3 regions of the Bacteroides graminisolvens genome follow, and region 2 is predicted to be linked to each of the others. Evidence: riboswitches for the same ligand, from Rfam matches in the RefSeq annotation. Region 2 holds a riboswitch; each other region holds the start of a gene.

Region 1 (8,345 bases), 520 kb from region 2:
ACTTTCAAGTCTGTTTTCTGGTAAATTCTGTCCAAGGGTATACCTTTTGCCTACCCACAACAATGAATACGACAAATTCATCAACGGAGTTTCGATACCAAACTGCCCCGATCCTGATACCCGAGGGGTATATGCTATCTGATTCTTGTAGGTATGATTGGTTGGGTTTGTTATATCCAATGCTCTTTGATATGTATGATTACATGAAATATTGAGGCGGATATTTTCAGATGGCTGTAATACCACTTTGGTTGTTATATCAACGCCTTTGATCTCCACTTTACCAAGATTTACCATACTCCATATAAATATATTCTTTGTTGGAGTTGCAATGATCTTATCATTTATTTTGTTATAGTAACCGTCTATAGTAGCCGATAGATATGGAACAAAATGATTGATTTTTTTGCTATATGTTACTCCCATGTTGTATTGAGCAGATTTCTCTGGAGACAAGTCTCTATTTCCTATTTCTCCATAATACAAGTCGTTAAAACTTGGTTGTCTAAAGCTGTTTTTATAGAACATTCTAATGCGAAGTTCTTCCTCTTTTAACACTTTAAATGATAAACTTATATCTGGATTTATTTTTCTGTATTTTCTGTTGGCATCTTCTGTTTGAGTCCTTTCCTCGATGACTGTAGCTAGTAATGATGCTGTGAGTGTTACGCGTTCAGTAACGTATTTTCCTGCCAATGCCGTAAGCCATGCGTAACGTGTCGGTTTAGCAAAGTTGGTGAGATTGGCGTTTAAAGTACTAATGCTTCCATCTGTTGATAGTGATAACGAGACATGATTCCAACCCCTGAAAAGTACTCCGGTTGAAGCATAGTATTCTTGTTGGTAGTAAGTGTTTTCCGTTTTACCATTAATACCTTTGTAGTCAGGATCCAGATAATGTTGATAAGACCAATTCCACTTAGCAGATGCTTGTAACGCCCATCTGTTGTTTAATTCCTTCTTGTATTTGCTTTGTATAAAGACATTTTTATCCCATAAATGCTGGGAAGCATAATCGTAGTACAAGGTAGTAGCTCCGGGTAAATCACGCGAAGATTGAAAATAATAAGCTTTTAGACGTAATTGCTCTTTGTCGGATAAATTCCCAAACAATTCACTTTCTATTCGCAGATTTTCTACTTTTGTGTTTTTTCGTTTTTCTTGTGAAATGCTGTCGTTGTTATTGCCATAATGCATGGTATAGGGATATTTCCCGTCGGCCGACATCCATTCGCTATTAAAAGAGTATAGCCATTTGTCACTACTTTTGTGTTCTATTCTTAACGAAGGATTTATTAAGCCCCATGAACCTGATTTTAACGACACATAGGCATTAGTCGATTTATCTTTTTTGAACGAAGGTGTTAGCGTTTGAATATTGAGCTGTCCGGCCGATGCGAATAATCTGGCCGGCTGGAATATGTTATCAGTTTGCCCATTGCTAACGGTAAGCCTGTCAATGTTATCAAGTGAAAATCGGCCAATATCAATTTGTCCGGTTTGGCAATCGCTTATGGCCACCCCGTCATAAGAAACCACAGTGTGTTCCGCTCCTAAACTGCGGAGTGAAATCGTTTTTAGACCTCCAATGCCGCCATAGTCTTTTACTATAACACCGGCCAAATGTTTAACCGCATCTGATACCTGTAATACATTTAAACTACGTAACTCTTTTGCTGTTATAACCTGTATCGGAATGGCGGCTCTGGTTTCTCTTATTTGGTAGGGTTCTGAAATAGTTATCTCCGGAATTGCGTATATACGTGTTGTGTCAAGCTTATGCTGTTGGGCAAAGCTTGATTGAGCATACAGCGACACTAGTGCCACTATTATACCGTGAAGAAATTTACGAATCAAAAGACTATTTATTTTCATAAGCTCGTTGCTCTTTCCTCGAGAGCAGTGATTAATTACGCACGGCAGGTCTTCTGACTTGTTTCAACTGTTTGCGCCTTCCCGGATTTCCCAGTGGCTAAAGGTATTGCTAACAGCTATTTTGTGAAACTTACAGCAGCGGGACTGTTCAGGACTTTCACCTGATTCCCTTTTAATCGCATCTCTGTTAAAAGATTAGCGAACCTATGCGTTGCAAAGATATGAATAATTTAGTATTTAGTAAGAATGATGCAGCTATTTTATTTTTCTTTTGCAAGAGTGAACACAAACTCCAGGCCACCTTGCTGACTGTTTTTGGCAGAAATACTTCCTCCGTGAATGATTACTGCATTTTTAACGATGGCCAAACCCAGTCCGGTTCCACCTAACTTTCTGGAGCGGCCTTTGTCAACTCTGTAGAATCTTTCAAAGAGACGATTCAAATGCTCGGGAGATACACCTACACCAGTATCAGAGAAGCTAAAATAATAATAGTTCTCGTCTTCGCGGAAACAGTTTATGTATATCTGAATGTTACTGCCGGCATAAGCAATTGCATTGTCGGTCAGGTTTCTGAATATGGAATAAATCAATGAATAATTTCCACGAATTTGGATATTCTTTTTTAATGAGTTGATAACAGAAATTTTCCTCTCTTCAAGCTCCAATGAAACTTCATTAATTATATTATTTACGATGGCACTGATATCGACTTTTTCCATTTCAATCATACTGGCCGCTTCATCCATTCGCGTGAGAACAGAAATATCGCGTAGCAAAATTGTTAGTCTGTTGCTTTGAGCATAGCATCGTTCCAGAAATACCTTCATTTTGTCGGCTGGAATATTATCATTATTAACAATTGTTTCCAAATATCCTTGAATACTGCTCACAGGGGTTTTCAGTTCGTGTGCTATGTTTTGGGTTAGTTGTCTTTTCAGCCTAACTTGCTCTTCTTCCATTGTGATATCATTAATAGAAATTTCAAAGCTCAAGTCTTGAAATATAATGCACTCAACGGTGAATGTACGACCATTTTTGTTAATAGTTACAGACATTCTTTTCTCTTCCTTTTGTATAGGCCTGTTTTGCATTTTGCCAATAAAGTCAGTTATAACCTGTAACTCGCTGATAGTAAAGACATCCTCTGAACTTAATAAGTTGGAGTCTGATATTAAATTGGCATATTGATTAAAGAGATTATTCACTAATATCTCCTTTTTCTCTTTCGTAAATATGCCAAGTCCCTCGTGTGAAATTTGCAAGTGAGTAATTAGTTTCTCTCTCTCGATATAAAGAGCTTCCTTGGTTTCATGCAATCTTTTGTATATTTCTATAATATGATGAGATATCTCACCGAGTTCATTTTGTGAGGTCGCAGATTCAAGAGCAATTTCTATTGGCTCGTTTCTATCTGCGCGCTGTGCAAACTCCCTTAGTTGCTTAATTGAAACACCTAACTTTTGAGTGAATTTATAAAAAATAAATATAAGAACAAGCGTTATAAAACCGGTAAACCATAAATAGTGGCGGTCGGTTTTAAGGCTATTTGTGAGATTTACATTATAGGGTAATGCCGTTCTGACAATGAAATCGGGATAAGCTGTAGCTGAATAGAAATATGAGACTCCTGTTGTTTGGGATGTTCTGCGAACGTCATATCCGTTGCCCTTTTTTAATGCTCTTTGTATTTCCTTGCGCTCAATGTGATTTTTTAATTTGCTTTTATCTTTTTCGTAACTGTCATATACAACATCACCGTTGGGTTTGATTACAGTAACCCTCAAATCGGTTAATGTGTATTTTTTTACATAATAATCAAGATATTGTTCTTTCGAATGAGCACTATCTTCATGTATTTCCTCATAAAGTCTGCTGTTGTAATCTTGTAATTTGGAATGGAGCAACTCTATTTTATACTCTTTCTCTCTTTGATATTGATAAGTCAAAAAACAGACTACGAATACGAGAAATAAAGAGATAACCGACAAAAATAATTTTCGATTAAAGGAGAGGAAATGACTATTATTATTCATAAATCTACGTTTCTTTATTCAGCTTCGAAGCAATATCCGTATCCCAGTCGGGTTACAATTTTCTTGCCATATATGCCAATTTTCTTTCTCAATCTGGTGATGTTTACATCTATTGTACGATCTAAAACATATACTTCATCACTCCATATCTTGCCTAAAATATCTTCCCTGGAAAATACTCTTCCTTTGTTTTGAAGCAACAGAAACAAAATCTCAAACTCTTTTTTAGTCAGAGAAATCTCTTTATCTTCAATACTTACTTTCTTTTTGGTTATGTCGAGTACTAATGATTCATGTATTATACGTTCAGGAACCTGTTCCGTTTCAATTGTTGCTGTTCTTCTTAATACAGCTTTAATACGAGCAATCACTTCTCTTAGCGAGAACGGTTTTGAGATATAATCATCGGCTCCTAAGTTAAAACCTGTAACGGTGTCGTTTTCAGTATCTTTTGCTGTTATAAATATAATAGGAATATGGGCTGTCTTTTTATTTTTCTTGATCATGTTTGCCATTTTGAAACCAGAAATTTCTCCCATCATCACATCGAGCAACAAAAGGCTGTATGCGCCGATATCTAATTTTAAAGCTTCTTCGGCAGAATTGGCCGTATCTACCAAGTACCCTTCGTTTTCAAGGTTGAACTTTAGAATTTCACATAAGTCTTCTTCGTCGTCAACTACTAAAATGCGATAATCGTTCATTTTATTAATGTTTTAAATTAAAAACTCTATTACTCTGTATAGTACAAAGTTATATTTTCTTTTTACTGCTACAAAGGTGAGGCACTTTTATTACAGTAAAATGAAACAATTATTACGATTCTGTTACGAATCAACTATTATACAAAATAATATCATATCTTTGTTTATCAATTAAATCAGTGTGAAGATATGCTTAAAATAAATATTAATCTTGGAAAGAAAGAATTGCTTATTATTGCCATCGCATTATGTGTAGTAGCAATTAGTATATCTGTTTTTCAATGTAGCTCCTTTCGTTCTGATTTTGAAATCACTGATGAATTGGGTGGAAACATATTTCCTTCGGCAATTCTTTCGGTGGCAACGACTGATGCTCAGGTAGTACAACCCTCTGATTCAGTCTATGTTGGAAATCCTAAATCATGTATTTCTGTTCGTTTAAAATCCAGATCACAATATACTCGTGTTCGTATTGATGTTGCAGAAACTCCTTTCTTCTCTCGCTCTGTTTCAGAATTTGTTCTAGAAAAATCACGAACCGAATATACCGTTTATCCAGATATTATATGGAATTATGAGGCATTAAAAGGTGCGGAGCAGGCTACCCCCGTAAGTATTGCCATTCATGTTGAAGTTGACGGCAAAAGTTTGGGCCAAAAGGTGCGTACATTTTCTGTTCGAAGCATTAATGAATGTCTTCTGGGTTACGTTAGTAACGGAACTAATTTTCACGATACTGGTATCTTTTTTGCTGCCTATGTCAACGAAGACAACCCAATGATTGATAAACTGCTGCGTGAAGCGTTAAATACTCGTATAGTCAATCGGTTTTTAGGATACCAAAGCGCACGTCCCGAGGCTGTTGATAAACAAGTCTATGCTTTGTGGAATGTATTACAAAAGCGTAAATTCCGTTACAGTTCTGTTTCGAATACTAGTTTGTCGAGTAACGTTGTGTATTCTCAAAGAGTGCGCACGTTTGATGATGCGTTGGAGTCGTCGCAAATTAATTGTGTAGATGGTAGTGTTTTAATAGCATCACTTTTGCGAGCAATCAATATCGATCCTATCTTAGTTCGAACACCGGGTCATATGTTTGTGGGGTATTATACTGATAGTAGCCATAAGAATAAAGAGTTTCTAGAAACAACTATGATTGGAGATGTTGATTTAGATGATTTCTTCCCTGATGAACAGCTTGATTCAACGATGGTAGGCAAATCGCAGAACCAAATGTCACTTATTACCTTTGATAAATCGAAGGAATACGCAAATAAAAAATACGCTCAGAATAAGAAAGGTATCCACTCTGGGAAACTAAATTATATGTTTTTAGAAATATCAAAAGATGTACGCAGGAAGATTCAGCCCATAGCTAAATAATGAAGGTTTTGGCTGTATCTTAAATTAAATTATATATTTACTGTTGATTTTCACTTTTCTCTATCGTCTGATGGTCTGTTACCTTTTTGTCTTTTCATTTGATTTTATTGTTTTATTTTGCTTTAAAAATTGTTTTTTTGATATTCATTTTTTAGAAATAAATGCTTCTATTGTTTTCTTTTTGCAGCTTTCATATTGTTGTTTTCACTACCTTTTATTTGAAAAACTATCATAGTAGAATGTTTTAATTGTATAAAAGCAATGATTTTAATATTTATTAGTTTTTATTTAGTCAGATTTATAAATTGAATTCTAAATTAATTCATAAGTTTGCAAACAAACCCAAAAAATAAAGCTTATGAAAAGAAATTATTGCTTAACATTAGCACTATGTACAGCATGGGGATTTTCTATTTACTTTTCAACAGCAGAGGCTGTGGATAGAAATGAAGTATCTGAATTTACCAGTGTACAGCAGGCTAAAAAAATTACGGGAACGGTAGTCGACTCTAAAGGAGAGCCAATTATTGGTGCAAGTGTGTTGGTTAAAGGAACCAGCAATGGTACTATTACGGATGTTGACGGGAATTTCTCGTTGAATGCTTCTCAAGGATCCGTTTTGGTAGTCTCTTACGTGGGATATACAAAAAAAGAAATTTCTTTGGGTAACGCTGCCAATTACAATATTACTTTGGCAGAAGACGCGCAAGCATTGAGCGAAGTGGTTGTTACGGCTATGGGCATCAAAAAAGAAAAGAAAGCACTTGGATATGCCGTTTCTGATATAGGTGCAGAAGAATTATTAAAAAATAAGCAAACGAATGTTGTTAATTCATTAGCAGGTAAGATACCGGGAGTAAATATCACTCAATCGGGTGGGGCGGCCGGAGCCGGCTCTTCTATTACGATTCGCGGTGGAAACTCAGCTAGTGAATCCAGGGATAATCAACCATTGTTTGTTGTTGATGGAATTATTTATGATAACTCCACGGTTAATCCAGGTAATTCTTTGACTGATGGAGTAACTAAAAGTGCAACTACATTTAGCAACAGGGTGATGGATATTAACCCTGAAGATATTGAATCAATGTCGGTCCTAAAAGGAGCAGCTGCAGCTGCTTTGTATGGCTCCAGAGCTGCCGATGGTGTCGTAATTATAACAACCAAAAAAGGCTCTGAAGGTTTAGTTCGCATTAATGTGAGCAGCAAGTATACTTATTCATGGGCAAAAGATCTTCCGGAAATACAAGGTGTGTACGGACGTGGATATTACAATGAAAAAGGTGTGCTAAGTGATTTTACAACTGAGTCTTGGGGTGAAGCCATAGAAGGTGAGGCTTATGATAATGTTTCAGATTTCTTCAAAGGAAGCAATATTTTTGATAACAGCGTAAGCATTACAGGTGGATCCAAAAATGGCTCATTTTATTTGTCGGCTTCTAATTATGAACAAACGGGTATTGTTCCGGGTACCTCATTCGGAAAAAACACGTTTCGTTTCAATGGCGAGCAAAAATACGGTGCACTTACTGCTAGTGCAAATGTTTCATATTCTCAATCCAGAACGGATAAAACCTTTACTTCAGGAGGATTATATACGGCAGGAGGATCGGGCGCCATGTCTGCATTATATGGTTGGTCGCGTTCTGACGATATAAATCATTGGCTCAACGAGGATGGAACAAGGTACCGTATCTTTGAAGGATTACAAGAGCCATATAGTGATATTGAGAATCCATATTGGGTAATAAATCGTAACTCACTTGAAGATGCTACCGATCGTTTTACTGGTGCTTTGAATTTAAATCTTAAACTTGCTGATTGGTGGAATCTTATAGGGCGTGCTGGTATTGATCAATATACAAGTAATAGTTATACTTACAAGGCTCCTGGTGGAGCGGTAGTGGAAAAGTATCAGAAAGGGTATTTGGCAAAGAGTGGAACTCAATATCAGTATCTGACTGGTAACTTTATGTCGAATATGGAAAGAAACTTTGGTGATTTTAACTTAGGAGTATTATTGGGAACAACTGTAGAGGATACTAAACGTGTTAATCAGCAGAGATGGGGCTACAATCCTTATACAAATTCTGTTATAAGCTTTGCGACGATTGAGAACAAGGATAAGTTCTTTACGGAAAGAAATGTGCGTAAACGAATGATTGGTGTTTACGGTGAGTTTCGTGCAGCTTACAAAAGCATAGCTTATCTTACAGTGACAGGACGTAACGACTGGTCGTCAACATTACCTGTGGAGAATCGTTCTTACTTTTATCCTTCTGTTTCGGGTAGTTTTGCATTTACAGAGCTTTTGCCGGCAAACAACATATTATCTTTTGGAAAGATT
Region 2 (8,345 bases):
GGTGTTCCATTCCTTCGAGGTCTTCTTTTGTATAAACAGGCTTCACATTGATGTGCTCCGGAGTTTTCCAGTCGGCCTGAATACCGTTTGCCTTTTGCCATTCAGCACCGTTCACAGGCTGAAAAGCAGCATATATATCTAAGTTTTTAAAATTTGGTCGCATGTTCTTATTTCCTTTTTATTTCAACAGCTTTGCGTTATACTCTCTCAGTGTTTCAAGCACATTAACACGTACGTGAATAAAGTTCTCGATTCCGGCAGCCTTGAGCTCGTCCATGTTGGCAGGTGCTCCGGCTACGATAAACATGGCACGGCCGTTGAGTGCCTTAAAGGCAGGGACTGCATATTCAACATATTCGTCATCGCTTGAACAAAGAACCACAATGTCTGCATTGGCAGCCATAGCCGCTTCAACACCAGCTTCAACTGATTCAAAGCCGAGGTTATCAACCACCTCGTATCCGGCACATCCCAAGAAGTTGCAAGAGAACTGAGCACGAGCCTGACGCATAGCCAAGTTACCGATGGTAAGCATAAATGCTTTCGGACGTTTGGCAGCTGCTTCTGTTTCCAGACGTAAAGCTTCGAATTCACTTGCTGCACGTTGCAATTTCACCGTGGCAATTTCCTTATGCTCGCATCCGCAAGAACAATCGGCATCAGCCGGTTTCTTTTCGCCTGCTTTTTCAGAGAAGTTAGGGAATTGATTGGTTCCGAGCAACACTTCCTTGCGTTGTGCTACTGCTTTCTGGCGAGCTGCGCAACTTGCGTTAACAGCAGCCTGAACAGTTCCGGCAGTTAATGCCATGTAGAAACCGCCTTTATCTTCTACTTCAAGGAAAAGATCCCAAGCCTGCTGTGCAATGGCAACAGTTAGGTTCTCAACATAATAAGAACCGGCTGCGGGGTCAACCACCTTGTCGAGGTGAGATTCTTCTTTAAGAAGCAGCTGTTGGTTACGTGCCAAACGTTCAGAGAACTCATCGGGGTTTTGGTAAACCTTATCAAACGGAGTTACCGTGATTGAATCTACACCTGCCAACGCAGCACTCATCGCTTCAGTCTGAGTACGCAACAAGTTTACATGCGCATCAAACAAAGTCATATTGAATGTACTTGTTTCAGCATGTACTTTCATTTTAGCAGCACAGCGGCATTCATCGTTTTCACCTTTATTATCGCAGTCGCGCAGGCAAGTTGGTTCATAAGAAGCAACGATATTGGCCCACAACATACGAGCAGCACGGAACTTTGCTATTTCAAGGAAATAATTAGAACTGATACCGAAGTTGAATTTGATTTTCTTAGCTACCACAGTTGCAGGTAAACCGGCATCAGTAAGCTGACGAAGATATTCATTTCCCCAAGCGAGCGCATAACCCAGTTCCTGAGAAATATAAGCACCGGCATTGTTCAAGGTAAGTGCATTCACATTGAGCACTCGGTAGAAAGGAAGAGGTTGAACGGCTTCGATAAGAGATTTGGCTGTTTGAATCAAATCACCCTTTTCTTTACCGTCAACAAGCATCTTATTAAAATAATCATAGTTAATAGATCCTTGCAGCTTCTTCAAGTCATAGTCTTTCTTCTCGAAATAAGCCACCAGAAGTTGAGCCAGCTCTACCACATGTCGTTGGCAAGTTGAGAAGTTCAGTTCTACGCTCTCTGCGCAAATATCCTTCAACAGAGTTTCAATCACTTCTGCTTTCAGATCTTTGGAGTCGATACGGAAAGAAAGAGAATCGATTCCTTTCATCAGAATGTCCAGCGCTTTTTTGTTAGCCTCTACCGGATCAACCACATTGATATCCTGACGCACCAACCATACATTGCTTTTCTTGGTACCTCTCAGGTAAGGAAATTCACCCGGAAGTGCATCAACGGTTTTCAAGCCCTCGAGGTCTTCCATGCGGTAGAAAGGTTTCACTTTAAAGCCTTCGTTTGTTTTCCAAACGAGTTTCTTCTCATAATCAGCCCCTTTAAGGTCGGCTGTTACTTTCTCCATCCACTGCTCAGTGGTTACGGGAGCGAAGTCCGAGAAGAGTTTTTCTTTACTGTCTGCCATAGTTTATTTAAATATTTAAATATAATAATAGTATATTTATTCTTTAATCTGCTTATTGAATGAAACGAATAAGGCTTGCAAATATACTGAATAACTTAAAACGAGGTACTTATTTTATAGAAAATTGATAATGAGAAGCTATCTGTGAGGCTCTTTTGGCATTTGTAGATTGCAAATTGACGTAATTTAGCGCTGGCCTGCTTGACGGGTCAGAACAATATGGCTGTAAGTTAAATGATAAGGTCAAAAAAGAATCAGAAATTATTGGTTTCTCTTTAATGCTTTCTTTTTCATATTGATATGGATTCAAAGAAGATTTATGCTGCGAATATAGGTAATATATTTCTAACACAAATGCAATTCATTGAAATACTTTTACCAAAACACCATTTTCCACCCCTTTTCGGCCGATTTTTGTCAAGAGCAGGTTTATACATTATTAACTAATAAAGCAGGGAGCAACAATCATCAGCAAGACTTTGGCAAAACATAACCAACTTTTTGAAAAACATAACCGCCGATTTGAAAAAGATAACGAGCAATTTGAAAAGAGAAACCGTCTTTTTGGGTCATGAGAAACCGTCTCCCGGCCAAGAGACGGTTTCTCGCGGACCTTTTGCTACCGTGCAAATGGCAATAAGCAACCGTCTCAGCGAAAAAATGAACGGCACATAACGAAAAAAGGCAGGAGTTTGAGCTCCTGCCTTTGCGCCTATAATAATTTGAATATACTATAAGATTATAGGTACAAAGATAATACATTATACTGTCAACTCCAAGTAATTCGATCTTTTATTTGTGTGTAACAATCACACAATTATCTGTTATCCGATCCATGCTATTCAAACCAACAGAGACTGAACGTGTTTTTGCCGTTTTTCATCAAAAAGCACTCGAAATAGCCTAAACGTTGTCGTCTTTTTGGTTAAATCGGAGTTAAATAATCTATAGTATTAGTTAAAAGTGATAGATAGTGAGGGTAAAACAGTCGTTTTAGTGGTAGACATATTTTACCATCACTACCCTGAAACGCCTTTCAGCAAGTAGTTTTAGCAAGTTAGTGAGGGTAAGTGATGGTAAACCACACTTTTTTTTCTCTGGGAGAAGAGTTGTAAAACAAGCTAGCGGAACGTTCTAATTACAGCTGCAATTTCTTCTTCACAAATTCGGCTACGAACAGAACCGTATCATCTACTCCTAAAGCCGAAGAGTCTATGCATAGATGGTAGGTAGCAGCGGCTCCCCAGGTTTTGTAGCTATAGTAATTATAATATTCCGATCTTTTTTTATCTGTACGTTCAATCAGTTCTTCGGCCTCGGCCTTACCCACGTGCATGGTTTGACATAAACGCTCTATGCGGTCGTCTAGCGAAGCCGAAACAAACACATTGACGTGTCGAGGGTGATCTCTCAAAATATAATCGGCACATCGCCCCACAAACAAACACGACTTCTCAGCAGCCAGTTTGCGAATCACATCGCTTTGAACCTTAAACAAGGCATCATTGCTCAGGCAGCTGTTGCATGCCATAATGCTGTCATTCGGAAAAGGGAAACGCATACCAAACAATCCGTTCATCAACGGTTGAGAAGGCTTCTCGTCTGCCTTTTCAAAGAAATCACGGCAGAGGCCGCTTTCTTCGGAAGCCAAGTTTATAAGTTCTTTATCATAAAAAGAAATCTCCATAGCAGCAGCCAACTTCTCTCCTATCTCGCGGCCGCCACTTCCCAGTTGCCTGCCTATGTTAATTACAAAATTATCTCCCATAGCACTTAATTTTATCATGTTCAGCTACAAACTTACTGATAATTTCTAAAAATACATATCTTTGCACCGACAAAGTTCTTTCTCATCATTATCATTAAGGTGCCCCGGTAAAACGGGGAGAATAGGGAACCATGTGAAAATCATGGGCTGACGCGCAACTGTAAGCTGATCACTGTTTACCGCTCAATATCCACTGTGCAAACGGGAAGGATGGTAAATTATGCTAGCCAGGAGACCTGCCTTAATTGAGCTTTGACATGCTTCGCGAATAAAGCTAATGTCTGGAAATCCAATGGTATCTCCCGCCAAATGGTGTCATTATGTTATTTCCTCTCAAAAAAACTTCTCAAGAAACATCCAAAGAAGCCCGTAATGTGTTATTAGATACGTGAGAAAGATATTTATTAACTCAAACAAATAAATATGATTAGAAAAATCTTAATCGCCAACAGAGGTGAGATTGCAGTCAGAGTGATGCGCTCCTGTTATGAAATGGGCATTCAATCGGTTGCAGTATTTTCCGAGGCCGACAGAACAGCAAGACATACTTTGTATGCCGACGAGGCATATTGCATTGGCAGTGCATCAGCAAAAGATAGTTATCTGAATATAGAGAAAATCATTCAGGTAGCCAAAGCTTGTCAGGCGGATGCCATACATCCGGGATATGGCTTTTTATCAGAAAATGCAGATTTTGCCAGAAGATGCAGGGAAGAGAACATTGTATTTATAGGTCCGCAACCGGAAACAATGGAGGCGATGGGAGACAAGATTGCTGCCCGTATCAAAATGATAGAAGCGGGGGTTCCTGTTGTGCCCGGCACACAAGATAATCTTAAAAGTGTAGACGAGGCAATATCTCTCTGCAAGCAGATCGGGTTTCCGGTGATGCTGAAGGCTTCCATGGGTGGAGGCGGAAAAGGCATGAGGCTGATTCATTCGGAAAGCGAAGTGGAAGAGGCTTATACCATGGCCAAGTCAGAAGCAATGGCCTCTTTTGGTGACGACACGGTTTATCTTGAGAAGTTCGTGGAAGAGCCGCACCACATTGAATTCCAGATTTTGGGTGACAAGCACGGAAACGTTATTCATCTTTGTGAACGGGAGTGTTCTATTCAACGAAGAAATCAAAAAGTAATAGAAGAAAGTCCGTCGCCATTCATCAACGAGACTATTCGTCAGGAGATGGGAATGAAAGCGGTTGCCGCTGCAAAGGCTGTCAACTACGAAGGAGCCGGCACCATTGAGTTTTTGGTCGACAAACATCATCAGTATTATTTCTTGGAAATGAATACCCGCCTGCAGGTGGAGCATCCTATTACGGAAGAAGTTTTAGGGGTCGATTTGGTGAAAGAACAGATTCGCATTGCCGACGGACAGGTGATGCGTCTTTCGCAAAACAACATCAAACAGCGCGGACATGCCATTGAATGCCGGATATGTGCCGAAGACACCGAACAGAATTTCCGTCCGTCGCCCGGTATTATCAAACAGTTAATTGAGCCCAACGGCATCGGGGTGCGCATTGACAGTTATGCATACGAGGGGTATGAGATCCCCGTTTACTATGACCCGATGATTGGCAAGCTCATTGTTTGGGCTACTACTCGGGAGTATGCCATCGAACGGATGCGACGTGTTTTGTATGAATATAAAATTACCGGTATCAAAACAAACATCAACTACCTGAGGTGCATTGTGGAAACGGAGGACTTTATCGACGGGAAGTACGATACCGGCTTTATTCCCAAACACAGTGATCATTTACACATCGGTATTACGACACACACCGAGGAAGAAGAAAATGTAGCCATGATTGCAGCCTACATCGATTATTTGATGAATCTGGACGAGAACTCTACTCAGTCGGCAGATAATCGTCCCATAAGCAGGTGGAGGGAATTCGGCTTGCACAAAGGTATATTAAGAATTTAAACAGTGAAAGATGGAAATACACATTGGAAACAGAATAGCCGATATTCAATTAATCAGCAAAGATGGCAATAATGTAGTGCTAAGCATTGACGGAAAAGAGTTTGAAATAGATGTAGTAATGGCCGAAAACGGTTCTTGCTCCATATTGCACGACGGAAAGTCGTTCAACGCACAACTCATTCGTCAGGAAGACGGCAAAACGTATCAGGTGGATACACACATGTCTTCGTTTAAAGTCAATATTGTAGACAGTCAGGCCAAGTATCTGCAAATGAGAAAAAAGACTTCGGAAACGCCCGAAGATAAAATTGCTTCGCCAATGGCCGGAAAAGTGATCAGCATTCCTGTTACGAAAGGACAGGAAGTGAAGGCGGGTGATGTGTTGATCATTGTGGAAGCCATGAAAATGCAGAATAGTTATAAGGCTTCCTCGAATGGAACCGTGAAAGAAATCTTGGTGCAAGAAGGAGATACAATCAACAGTAACCAGGTATTAATTACACTCGATTTATTTAAAGAATAACAAGATGAATACAACGAAATATAACGATTTTGAGGAGAAGAACCGGAAAGCCGAACTGGGCGGCGGTGCCGATAAAATTGAGAAACAGCATGCAGCCGGTAAGATGACGGCTCGTGAACGCATTAACTTGTTGGTTGACAAAGATTCTTTTGTGGAACTGGATAAGCTGGTTACGCATCATTGCACCAACTTCGGCATGGAGAAAAACAAACTGGCCGGTGATGCCATGGTTAGCGGGTACGGAAAAATAGACGGACGCCTGGTGTTTGTTTATGCGTATGACTTTACTGCTTACGGCGGATCACTCGGAGCAGTAACGGCTCAGAAGATTGTTAAAGTGCAAAAGCTTGCATTAAAAAACGGTGCACCGGTTATCGCTCTCAATGATTCCGGCGGTGCACGTATACAGGAGGGAATAGAAAGCTTAAACGGTTATTCGGAGATTTTCTATCAGAACATTATGGCAAGCGGGGTGGTTCCGCAAATCTCGGCCATCTTAGGTCCTTGTGCCGGCGGAGCGTGCTACTCTCCTGCTCTGACCGATTTCATCTTTATGGTAAAAGAGAAAAGCCACATGTTTATTACCGGTCCCGATGTGGTAAAGGCGGTAACTCATGAGGAGATTGATAAGGAAAAGCTTGGCGGAACAAGTACGCACGGTTCGCAAAGCGGAGTAACTCATTTTGTGTGTGATACCGAAGAGGAGTTGTTGATGTCCATCCGTGAATTAATCAGCTTTCTGCCGGCAAATAATATGGAGGATGCTCCCGTTAAGCATAGCACTGACGATCCCAAAAGAGAGAATGAAGAGTTGCAAGACATCATCCCCGATGACCCCGATCAACCGTATGACATCAAGCAAATCATCGAATGTGTTGTTGATGAGCGTTACTTTTTTGAAATCATGCCCGACTTTGCCCGCAACATCGTAATCGGTTTTGCACGTTTGGGCGGACAATCAGTTGGCATTGTAGCCAATCAACCCAACTATCTGGCAGGGGTGCTCGACATCAATGCGTCTGATAAAGCAGCTCGTTTCATCCGTTTCTGCGACTCTTTCAATATTCCGATTGTTACGTTCGTTGATGTTCCCGGTTTTCTTCCCGGTTACTCACAAGAAAGTAACGGTATTATCCGTCACGGAGCAAAGATGGTTTATGCTTACGCTGAAGCGACTGTTCCTAAAATCTCTGTGATTACTCGTAAGGCTTACGGCGGTGCTTACATTGTGATGAACAGTAAGCTAACCGGATCTGACGTGAACTTTGCCTACCCCACAGCCGAGATTGCGGTCATGGGTGCAGAAGGAGCTATCAATATTCTGTTCAGGAATGCCGACGAAGTAACCAGACAAAAGGAGTTGGATGCTTACAAAAATAAGTTCGCAACGCCCTATCAGGCAGCCGAACTAGGAAGCATTGATGAAATCATTCTGCCCCGGCAAACTCGCATCAGACTTATTCAGGCTCTTGAGATGACTCAGAACAAAGTGGTGACCAATCCGCATAAGAAACATGGCAACATGCCTTTATAAGCATGTCAGGCCATCTTCTTGAATTTTCGGAACTGTCGCCAAAGCATGAAGCCGGAAACAAGACTTGCCGCTAAATCGGCCGTTGGCATACTAGACCATACACCGATAGCTCCAAAGTGTTGAGGAAGGATGATTAGGCAAGGAACTAAAAACAATAATTGGCGGGTGAGTGACAGAAAAATCGCTTTACCCGCCATTCCTATGCTTTGGAAGAAGTTGGCAGTAACCATCTGAAATCCTACGATAGGAAAGAAGGTCACCACAATACTTAAACCTTGTGAAGCTAACGCAATCAGCTCTTCATCTCCGGTAAAGATCGAAGTGGCCAAATGAGGAATGAACATACCGATTAAGAAGCCGGTTGTGGTAACGAATGTAGCTCCATAAATGGTGAGTTTAAGCACTTCGGTTACCCGCGGATACAACTTAGCACCGTAATTATATCCTGCAATAGGTTGCATACCCTGGTTAAGCCCCATCACAATCATGGCAAAAAGAAAGACCAGCCGGTTAACAATTC
Region 3 (8,345 bases), 780 kb from region 2:
GTTCTTTGAAAGTTTCAAAAAGATATGATATCACACACATCGTTGACCGCGTAGGTGGTGGTGACTCATTCATGGGAGGTCTTATCTACGGTTTGATCAGCTATCCTACTGATGATCAGAAAGCGCTTGAGTTTGCTGTTGCTGCTTCATGCTTGAAACATACTATCTATGGTGACTTCAACCTGGTAACAGTAGCTGAAGTTGAAAACCTGATGAAAGGTGACGGTTCGGGTCGTGTTAGCAGATAATATCTTACCTATTAATTGATAAAAGAAATGGCAAAATTTAATAAAATACAGGTGCTCAATGCAATGGCAAGCACCGGAATGGTTCCCGTTTTTTACCACAAAGACGTTGAAGTTGCTAAGAATGTTGTAAAGGCTTGTTATGACGGTGGTGTTCGTGCATTCGAATTTACCAATCGTGGCGACTTTGCACAAGATGTTTTCGCTGAATTGGTGAAATGGGCTGCAAAAGAATGTCCTGAAATGGTTATGGGTATCGGCTCTATCGTTGATCCGGGTACTGCTGCATTATACATTCAGTTAGGTGCTAACTTCGTGGTTGGTCCGTTGTTCAATCCCGAAATTGCTAAAATCTGTAACCGTCGTTTGATTCCTTATACTCCGGGTTGCGGATCTGTATCTGAAATCGGTTTTGCTCAGGAATTAGGATGCGATTTATGCAAGGTATTCCCTGCCGGCAATGTAGGCGGTCCTTCATTCGTGAAGAACGTGAAAGCTCCTATGCCATGGTCTATGCTGATGGTTACCGGTGGTGTTGAGCCTACTAAAGAGAACTTGACTGCTTGGATTAAAGCCGGAGTTACTTGTGTGGGTATGGGTTCTAATCTTTTCCCTAAAGAAGTAGTTGATGCTCAGGACTGGGGATGGATTGTTGCGAAGTGTCAAGAAGCTTTCGGCTATATTGCTGAAGCTAGAAAATAATGATATTTACTAATGCGGCCATCTGCTTGTAAAGGCAAATGGCCGGTTAGTAATAAAATATGCCTCGATTAAAAGGGTTAGTTAGTTAATATTATTAGAGGCATATTTTTCCCATTTTGTTTAAAGGTGTTTAAGGGGACAACCATCGGAATGATTTTGTTAGTGAATCATTTCGGTGGTTTGTTTTTTTTATTTGTTCTTGTTAACCAGTTTATTCATAAAACGGGTTGCGGTGAACGATTGTCTGTGGAAAATAAACACAGGAATGGCAGCGCCCACAACTAAGGCAAACAATACAAAGATGGTGGTTATACCGTTTCTGAAGAATTGTTCGATGTAATTGAATGAAGCCGTCTGATCCGTGCTTTGCATGAATTTGGTGAGTGCCAGAATGCTTTTGTAGGCAAACATTCCCGGAATCATTGGGAGCAATGAGGGGAAAGAGAATACTTCTGCCGGACAATGGATGAATTTGGCAAACGGAATAGCCAGCAAACCAATGGATACGGCTGCACAAAATGATGCAGTGGCAATATCCATTGTGAACATTTCAGTGTGTAGCAGAAAATAACGCAGTCCATGTCCTACTGCAGCCAGAAATGCCGAAATAGCCAATGCCTTACGAGGCGGATTAGAGATGATGGCAAAACCTATCGCTGCAACGGCGGCAAACAATCCGTCGTATATGATTGCTTGAATAAATTCGTAATCTATCATAAGGCGCTGACTCCTGTAATTAAAAGTGTTATCGATAAGCCTATTGCTATACAGATAATGAGCAAGCAGGCATTAATAAATCGCGAGGTTCCGGCCAATACATGCCCGTCAATAATATCCATAATGGAGTTTATCAATGGAACACCCGGTATCAGGTAGAGCACACTCGTACCTAAAGCCATATCGGGCGTATTACCCCAATGAAACAAATAACCGGTACTACCAATGATGGAAGCAATAAATGAGGAAATAATGAAAACGGCTAAATGATTCCAATGTCTTTCTATTAAGAATTGGCGAACAAAGAAACCGGCCAGGGTGGCTACGAATACAATGCCCATGGAAGTGACGTCTCCCTGGAAAAGCCTGCAGAACGATGCGTTGGCACAAGCAACCAGGAATAAAACCAACCATTTGCTTTCACGCGGTTTGTTTATAATCTCATGGTATCGCTGCTTGAGCTCATCAAGTCCCAGCCTGTTGTCGTAGGCTTCCCAGCTAAGCGTGCTTAGCTTAGAGTTGACGGCAAAGTTCAGAGCCATAGGCTTGATCCTGCTTACTGTACTATACGAATGAGAGTTGTCGGCATCTCTCAAAGTCATAATGATGGTTTTTTGAAAAATAGTCATGTCCAGGTCGAATCCAAAAGACTCGGCAATTCGGGTGGTATTTCTCACAACACGCGAAGTTTGCACACCTACAGCCATTAAGGAGGTGGAGTAATCGGACAAAAACTTGGATAGTTCTTTCAGTTCGTGGTGAATGTCCATACAAAAATAAATGTGAAATATCAGTTCAGGCCGCAAAGTTACAAAAAAAACGAAGTTGATATACATACTTCTAGGTATTTGATATGTTTTAAGATAAAGTTATCTTTGTAGCATTGAATAACTAATAATTTGTCTGATGGAACACGAACATCACCACCATCATGATCATACTACCGTGATCACGTCTTTAAATAAGTTGTTTTTGATTGGTATCGGACTTAACATTGCTTTTGTCATTGCTGAGTTTAGCATTGGAATCTATTATAATTCGCTGGGACTTATATCTGATGCGGGACATAATCTGAGTGATGTAGCTAGTTTGATTCTGGCTATGCTTGCTTTTCGTCTGGCGCAAATCGCACCGAATGGAAGATACACGTACGGATATAAAAAGAGTACGGTGCTTGTTTCCTTGTTGAATGCTATTATTTTGTTGATTGCCGTTGGTATTATTCTGGGCGAAAGCTTGGGCAAACTTGTTAATCCGCAACCTGTAGAGGGTGTGGCTATTGCTTGGACGGCCGGTGTGGGTGTGTTTATCAACGGAATAACTGCCTGGTTGTTTATGAAAGACAAGGATAAAGATTTGAATGTGAAGGGAGCTTACATGCACATGGCTGCCGATGCGTTGGTTTCCGTAGGAGTTGTTTTCTCGGGGATACTTATTTCATACACCGGCTGGTCCATCATAGATCCCCTCATTGGTGTTGTCATTGCCTGTATTATTATTTATTCTACCTGGTCTTTGTTGCATGATAGCATTAGGCTGTCGCTCGACGGAGTTCCGGTAGGAACTGACGGAGAGAAAATCAGAGAGCAAATTATGGAAGTCGCTGATGTTGTAGAATGCCACCACTTGCACATCTGGGCCATAAGTACAACGGAAACGGCGCTGACTGCACACATTGTTATTGAAAACTTTAGCGTACTCGAAGTGGTGAAGAAAGAGGTGAAAACCATCTTGTTGAACTCCGGAATCAGGCACGTGACATTGGAGTTTGAAGATGTAGAAAACTCTTGTTCGGAGCACAAATGTTAAAAATACATTCTACCAGCTATTTGTGTTAATTAACAACAGATTGCTTTGCTTATTCATTCTTTTCCATATATTTGCATTCATGAATGGTTTATCGCTACTTTTCGGTAGCGGTAATTAAAAGGGAATCGGGTGTAAATCCCGGACAGTCCCGCTGCTGTGAAGCTTTATTTTCAACGTTTTGATAATTAATACCCCTTTAACCACTGGCCTTAGCCGGGAAGGTTTATCAAAACGGAAGCTAAGTCAGAAGACCTGCCATCTGTTTGAAGTCTATATTCTTCGTGGGTTAAGAGTATAGTACAAGATAAAATCAATTTAATATTTTACGTATGGAAAACATCAGGCCTCCGTTCAAGATTGACATTGCAGGTGCGTTTCTTTTGCCTCAGGCGTTGAAAGAAGCTCGCGAGCAATATCGGAATGAGCAGATTTCTTTGGTTACATTACGTGCTATGGAAGATGCTGAAATCCGCAATCTGGTAGAACGACTTAAGTCGGCGGGATTACAAGTAGTTACAGACGGGCGTTTTCGTAATGCCATGTGGCCGCTTGACTTTATGTGGAGTTTTGAAGGTGTACAACCCGTAAACGCTAAGAAGACCGGTATTTGTCTGAACGGAAGAATTGATTTTCATCACCATCCTGTTATCGATGATTTCATGTTTCTGACGGGCGTCACCGGGGGAGATGTAATTGCCAAACAGGTTTTGCCGGCACCTTCACTTTTGTTGTCTGAAGTGTTGAAAACAGATGCTGAGCAGTTGGACGTTTTTTATGAAGACAGAGAATTGTTAGTCTCAGATATAAGTGCAAGCTACTGTAAATTGATTCAGAAATTGTATGATTCGGGATGTCGGTACATACAGTTTGATGATTCTTCGAGGAGTGTCTGTGAAGAGGGTATTGCCTTGAATAATTTGGTTTTGGAAGCAATTCCGGCTGATTTGTATGTTTCATTTCATGCTTCTGTCGATATGTTATCGGCGATAAGAGGAGTGAAGGCTTTTTTCTTGGATTATGATGATGAATGTTGCGGGCGTACAAGTCTGCTGTGGTTCATCAAAGAACAGAAAGCTACATTCGGATTTATTCCGTCACATTATCCGATGCCCGATGAGCTGGATGAGATCTATGAAAAGATAGACGAAGTAACACCTTATATTGCACTAAACAGGTTAAGTTTATGTGTGCCTAATGCGCAGGTATTGCCCAATGAGGGGTATGAAACCGCGCTTAAGAAACAATGGACTACCATTGACATGGCCATGATAGCTGCTAAAAAGCTGTGGGGCCAGACCGAATGATTTCTTTATAACTAGTATATTTTCTAAGAAATAAACTCTGCCAAGTTTATTTAGGAAGCCCGGGCGAAGTGATTCGATCGGGCTTTAATCTTTCTCGGGCAGCCCGAAAAAAGTCTGTTTACTCTTTCATACAATCAAAAAAGAGTGCCTTGTTTAAGGGCACTCTTTGAAAAAAATACAAGTTAAATAAGAAAAACAACTATAACTTTGACGAAATGTATAACGGTTATATCTATTATGAATGTTTAGTTAAGGCATTCTGTTTTCAACTTTTCAATCCAGTTGTCAATACGCTGATCGGTCAAATCGTCCTGATTAACTTCATCAAGAGCCAGACCTACGAATTTGCCGTCGACTACAGAAATTGAAGAATCAAACGTATAACCGTCTGTTTCAGTTCTTCCGCAGAATGTACAACCGGTTTCTTTTAGTTCTTCGTATAGATTACCCATGCCGTTGCAGAATGTGTCACTGTATGAATCAGAATCACCACAACCAAATAACGCAACGAACTTGTGAGAAATACCGGCCGCTTTCAGTACTTTAACACCATCGTACCAGTCGTCTTGCAGTTCACCGTCACCCCATGTGGCCGATCCTAAAACCAACACATCATATTTGTTAACTAACTCTTCCGAAATCTTGGCTGCATCGTGTAAATCAGACTTTTCAACGCCCAATTTTGCTGCGATTTTACGTGCCACATCTTCTGTAGTTCCTGTAGTGGAACCATAAAATATACCTATTTTACTCATAACTACTTTTTAATTGATTTTGTTATGTGCAAATATATGGCCAAAATAATCACTATTCAATCCCTATTTATAGTGGAAATACAACTTATGAGTACCTACATATTGTTATTTTGAGAAAAATACCTAATTTTAGTGATTGTGCGCGCACAAAATTATGTGTTAATTTGCACCAACTAATATATAATAGGTATTTTATGGACAAAATTCAGAAATACAAACCGGCCGATAAGATGAGTGATCTCATCTGTGATAACTATTCCTTGTTACAAGTAATGAGCCGTTTCGGACTCTCGCTTGGCTTTGGTGATAAAACCGTTAAAGAGGTATGCCAGATGAATGGGGTTGACTACCGTACTTTTCTCACGGTGGTGAACTTTGTTGAAGAGGGATATTCGCGAATGAATGATGATTCTGATGATATATCCATTCCCGCTTTGGTTGATTATCTTCGTCAATCACATATTTATTTTCTTGATTTCTCTTTGCCGAGTATTCGTCGCAAATTGCTTGACTCCATTGACTACTCCGAAAAGGAAGTAGTTGTGCTCATGCTTAATTTCTTTGACTCGTACGTTAGCGAGGTGAGGAAACACATGGAATACGAAGAAAAGACTGTCTTCAAGTATGTTGATGATTTGCTCCATAATCAGGCGCCAAAAAATTATCAGATCAGTACATTTTCAAAACACCACGACCAAATCAGTGAGAAACTGACCGAATTGAAGAATATCATTATCAAATATTGCCCTTCTAACGCAAACAATAACCTGCTCAATGCAGCTCTGTTTGATATATTCGCCTGTGAAGAGGCGTTGGACTCGCACTGCAAGGTAGAAGATCTTATTTTTGTTCCGGCCATTTTGAAACTGGAGAGGAGGGTGAGACATGATTAAAAATAATGAGGTGATCCGAATAGCTATCGCCGAATCATCTGTTATTATCCGTAGCGGTTTGTCGGTTGCGTTGAAACGTTTGCCTAGTCTCAAGGTGCAGTCGGTAGAACTAGGTTCTATAGAAGCTTTGAATGATTGCTTGCGCTCTCAACCCATTGATATTTTGATTGTGAGTCCCAATTTCGGCAATTACTTTGATGTGCTCCGTTTTAAGGAAAGCCCCATTGGCAAGGGAATCAGTGTCATAGCATTAGTAAGTACCTTTATCGATGCTTCTGTATTGAGTAAATATGATGATTCCATATCCGTTTATGATGACTTAGAGGTAATATCCAATAAAATAAGTCGCCTGCAGAACATTGAATCCGATGACGATAGCGATAGCCAAGAAGCATTGAGCCAACGAGAGAAAGAAATAGTAGTGTGTGTAGTGAAAGGAATGACCAATAAAGAGATTGCAGAGCAACTCTATTTGTCAATTCATACAGTAATTACTCACCGCAGAAACATAAGTAAGAAGTTGCAGATACACAGTGCAGCCGGTCTTACCATTTATGCAATTGTTAATAAGTTAGTGGAAATAGGGGAGGTAAAAGGCATATAATTTAAAAAGTGTCAATATTACACTTTATGCTTTTGTAATTCCGATAATCTATATATCTTTGCAGTGCAATTAAGAAATTAATTTTCGCTCAAATAAGTATCAGGTATTAGTTTGAGAATAGTTTTCAGGTAAAAGATTTAGGATAACAATTAGGTTTTAGAGTTTTTAAGGTAACAAGGTAGAAAAAAGAAAAGCCATTTGGCTTTTCTTAAAGGGATACGGGAAATTCAGTTAATGAATTCTCGTTTTTTTTATTTTATACACTTTGGTTGCCTAGCTTTTCTGGTATTCCATAGGAGTCATTCCGGTCATCTTCTTGAAGAACTTACAGAAAAAGGAAGGATTGGGGAAGTTTAGCTTGTCGGCTATCTGGTAAACGAGCAAATCGCTGTGTTTCAGCAATACTTTCGATTCAATAACGACCGCCTGATTCAGCCACTCCATCACCGTTTGCCGGCTGGTGTTTTTTACCAATGTATTCAAGTATCGGGGTGATAGACACAGCTTGTCGGCGTAGAAAGCTACATTGCGTTCCTGCGTGCAATATTCATGCACCAAAGTGATGAAGCGGTGGAACGTTTCCTCCTGTCTGGTATGCCTCGTCTCTGTATCCGCTTTGCTTCTTTTTCGTATATAGCTAATGTTGAATAGAAGAGCCGATACCAAACTTTGTACTACCTCTTTCCGGAATACTTCTTCGTGAACCGTATCCCAGATCAGAAAGAAATACCGTTCGGTCATTTCATAGTCTTTCTCGGAAAGCGGCAAAAACAGATTCTCTCGTCTTCCAATGTAATATTCCAGCACCTCATCTTTGTTCAGGAACTGAATGAAATCATTTTGAATGGCCATCATTCGCATCTCAAAATCGGTAGTGAATTCGTGCATCTCAATAATGGAGTTTGGAGCTAATAGCAATAAATCTCCTTTCTTAGCCGTATATTGAATCAGATTGATGGACAGTGTAACTTGTCCGCTCACGGCATAAACGATTCTGCCTTCCTTCAGCTTGTAGGGCTGGTGGATGAAAAAAAGTTCACTAGTCATCCTCATGAAGCTACTGACTATGCCAAAGTCCTTTGTTACAAACCGATATTCGTTGTTTTGAACAATAAAATAATCCAGCACATTCTTCAATGATATTTCTAAAGGTTCGTTTGCTACCATAATACTTTCCTCCTCAAAAGGTTTATTTATCTCACAAAGATAATAAAGAGAACATAAAATTGCTTCTTAAAGAGCATAAAACGAACTATTGGAACATAATGACCAACAAACAGATTGTCTGTACCTCTTTTACACACTCTATCTTTGCG

What was found. Region 2 has a riboswitch for cobalamin ahead of accC (acetyl-CoA carboxylase biotin carboxylase subunit). Riboswitches for the same ligand answer to the same signal wherever they lie in the genome.
Region 1: linked by a shared signal. The riboswitch ahead of ACKPCE_RS08750 (TonB-dependent receptor plug domain-containing protein) and the one ahead of accC (acetyl-CoA carboxylase biotin carboxylase subunit) in region 2 are both predicted to bind cobalamin.
Region 3: linked by a shared signal. The riboswitch ahead of ACKPCE_RS09830 (uroporphyrinogen decarboxylase/cobalamine-independent methonine synthase family protein) and the one ahead of accC (acetyl-CoA carboxylase biotin carboxylase subunit) in region 2 are both predicted to bind cobalamin.

What each region holds. Positions count from the first base shown of each region.
Region 1 is NZ_OY762556.1:2,119,397-2,127,741, forward strand. It holds gene ACKPCE_RS08750 (TonB-dependent receptor plug domain-containing protein) at 1-1,869, opposite strand, end outside; cobalamin riboswitch at 1,902-2,099, opposite strand; gene ACKPCE_RS08755 (two-component system sensor histidine kinase PhoR) at 2,136-3,911, opposite strand; gene ACKPCE_RS08760 (two-component system response regulator PhoB) at 3,926-4,615, opposite strand; gene ACKPCE_RS08765 (hypothetical protein) at 4,805-5,998, shown strand; gene ACKPCE_RS08770 (SusC/RagA family TonB-linked outer membrane protein) at 6,357-8,345, shown strand, end outside.
Region 2 is NZ_OY762556.1:1,596,887-1,605,231, reverse strand. It holds gene scpA (methylmalonyl-CoA mutase) at 1-163, opposite strand, end outside; gene mutA (methylmalonyl-CoA mutase small subunit) at 179-2,065, opposite strand; gene ACKPCE_RS06595 (hypothetical protein) at 2,567-2,740, shown strand; gene ACKPCE_RS06590 (cytidylate kinase-like family protein) at 3,204-3,833, opposite strand; cobalamin riboswitch at 3,914-4,091, shown strand; gene accC (acetyl-CoA carboxylase biotin carboxylase subunit) at 4,257-5,768, shown strand; gene ACKPCE_RS06580 (acyl-CoA carboxylase biotin carboxyl carrier protein subunit) at 5,779-6,291, shown strand; gene ACKPCE_RS06575 (acyl-CoA carboxylase subunit beta) at 6,296-7,825, shown strand; gene ACKPCE_RS06570 (MATE family efflux transporter) at 7,831-8,345, opposite strand, start outside.
Region 3 is NZ_OY762556.1:2,381,352-2,389,696, forward strand. It holds gene ACKPCE_RS09805 (sugar kinase) at 1-248, shown strand, start outside; gene ACKPCE_RS09810 (bifunctional 4-hydroxy-2-oxoglutarate aldolase/2-dehydro-3-deoxy-phosphogluconate aldolase) at 276-947, shown strand; gene ACKPCE_RS09815 (threonine/serine exporter family protein) at 1,137-1,664, opposite strand; gene ACKPCE_RS09820 (threonine/serine exporter family protein) at 1,661-2,434, opposite strand; gene ACKPCE_RS09825 (cation diffusion facilitator family transporter) at 2,571-3,473, shown strand; cobalamin riboswitch at 3,541-3,747, shown strand; gene ACKPCE_RS09830 (uroporphyrinogen decarboxylase/cobalamine-independent methonine synthase family protein) at 3,803-4,777, shown strand; gene fldA (flavodoxin FldA) at 5,023-5,532, opposite strand; gene ACKPCE_RS09840 (hemerythrin domain-containing protein) at 5,727-6,425, shown strand; gene ACKPCE_RS09845 (response regulator transcription factor) at 6,421-7,029, shown strand; gene ACKPCE_RS09850 (AraC family transcriptional regulator) at 7,303-8,196, opposite strand.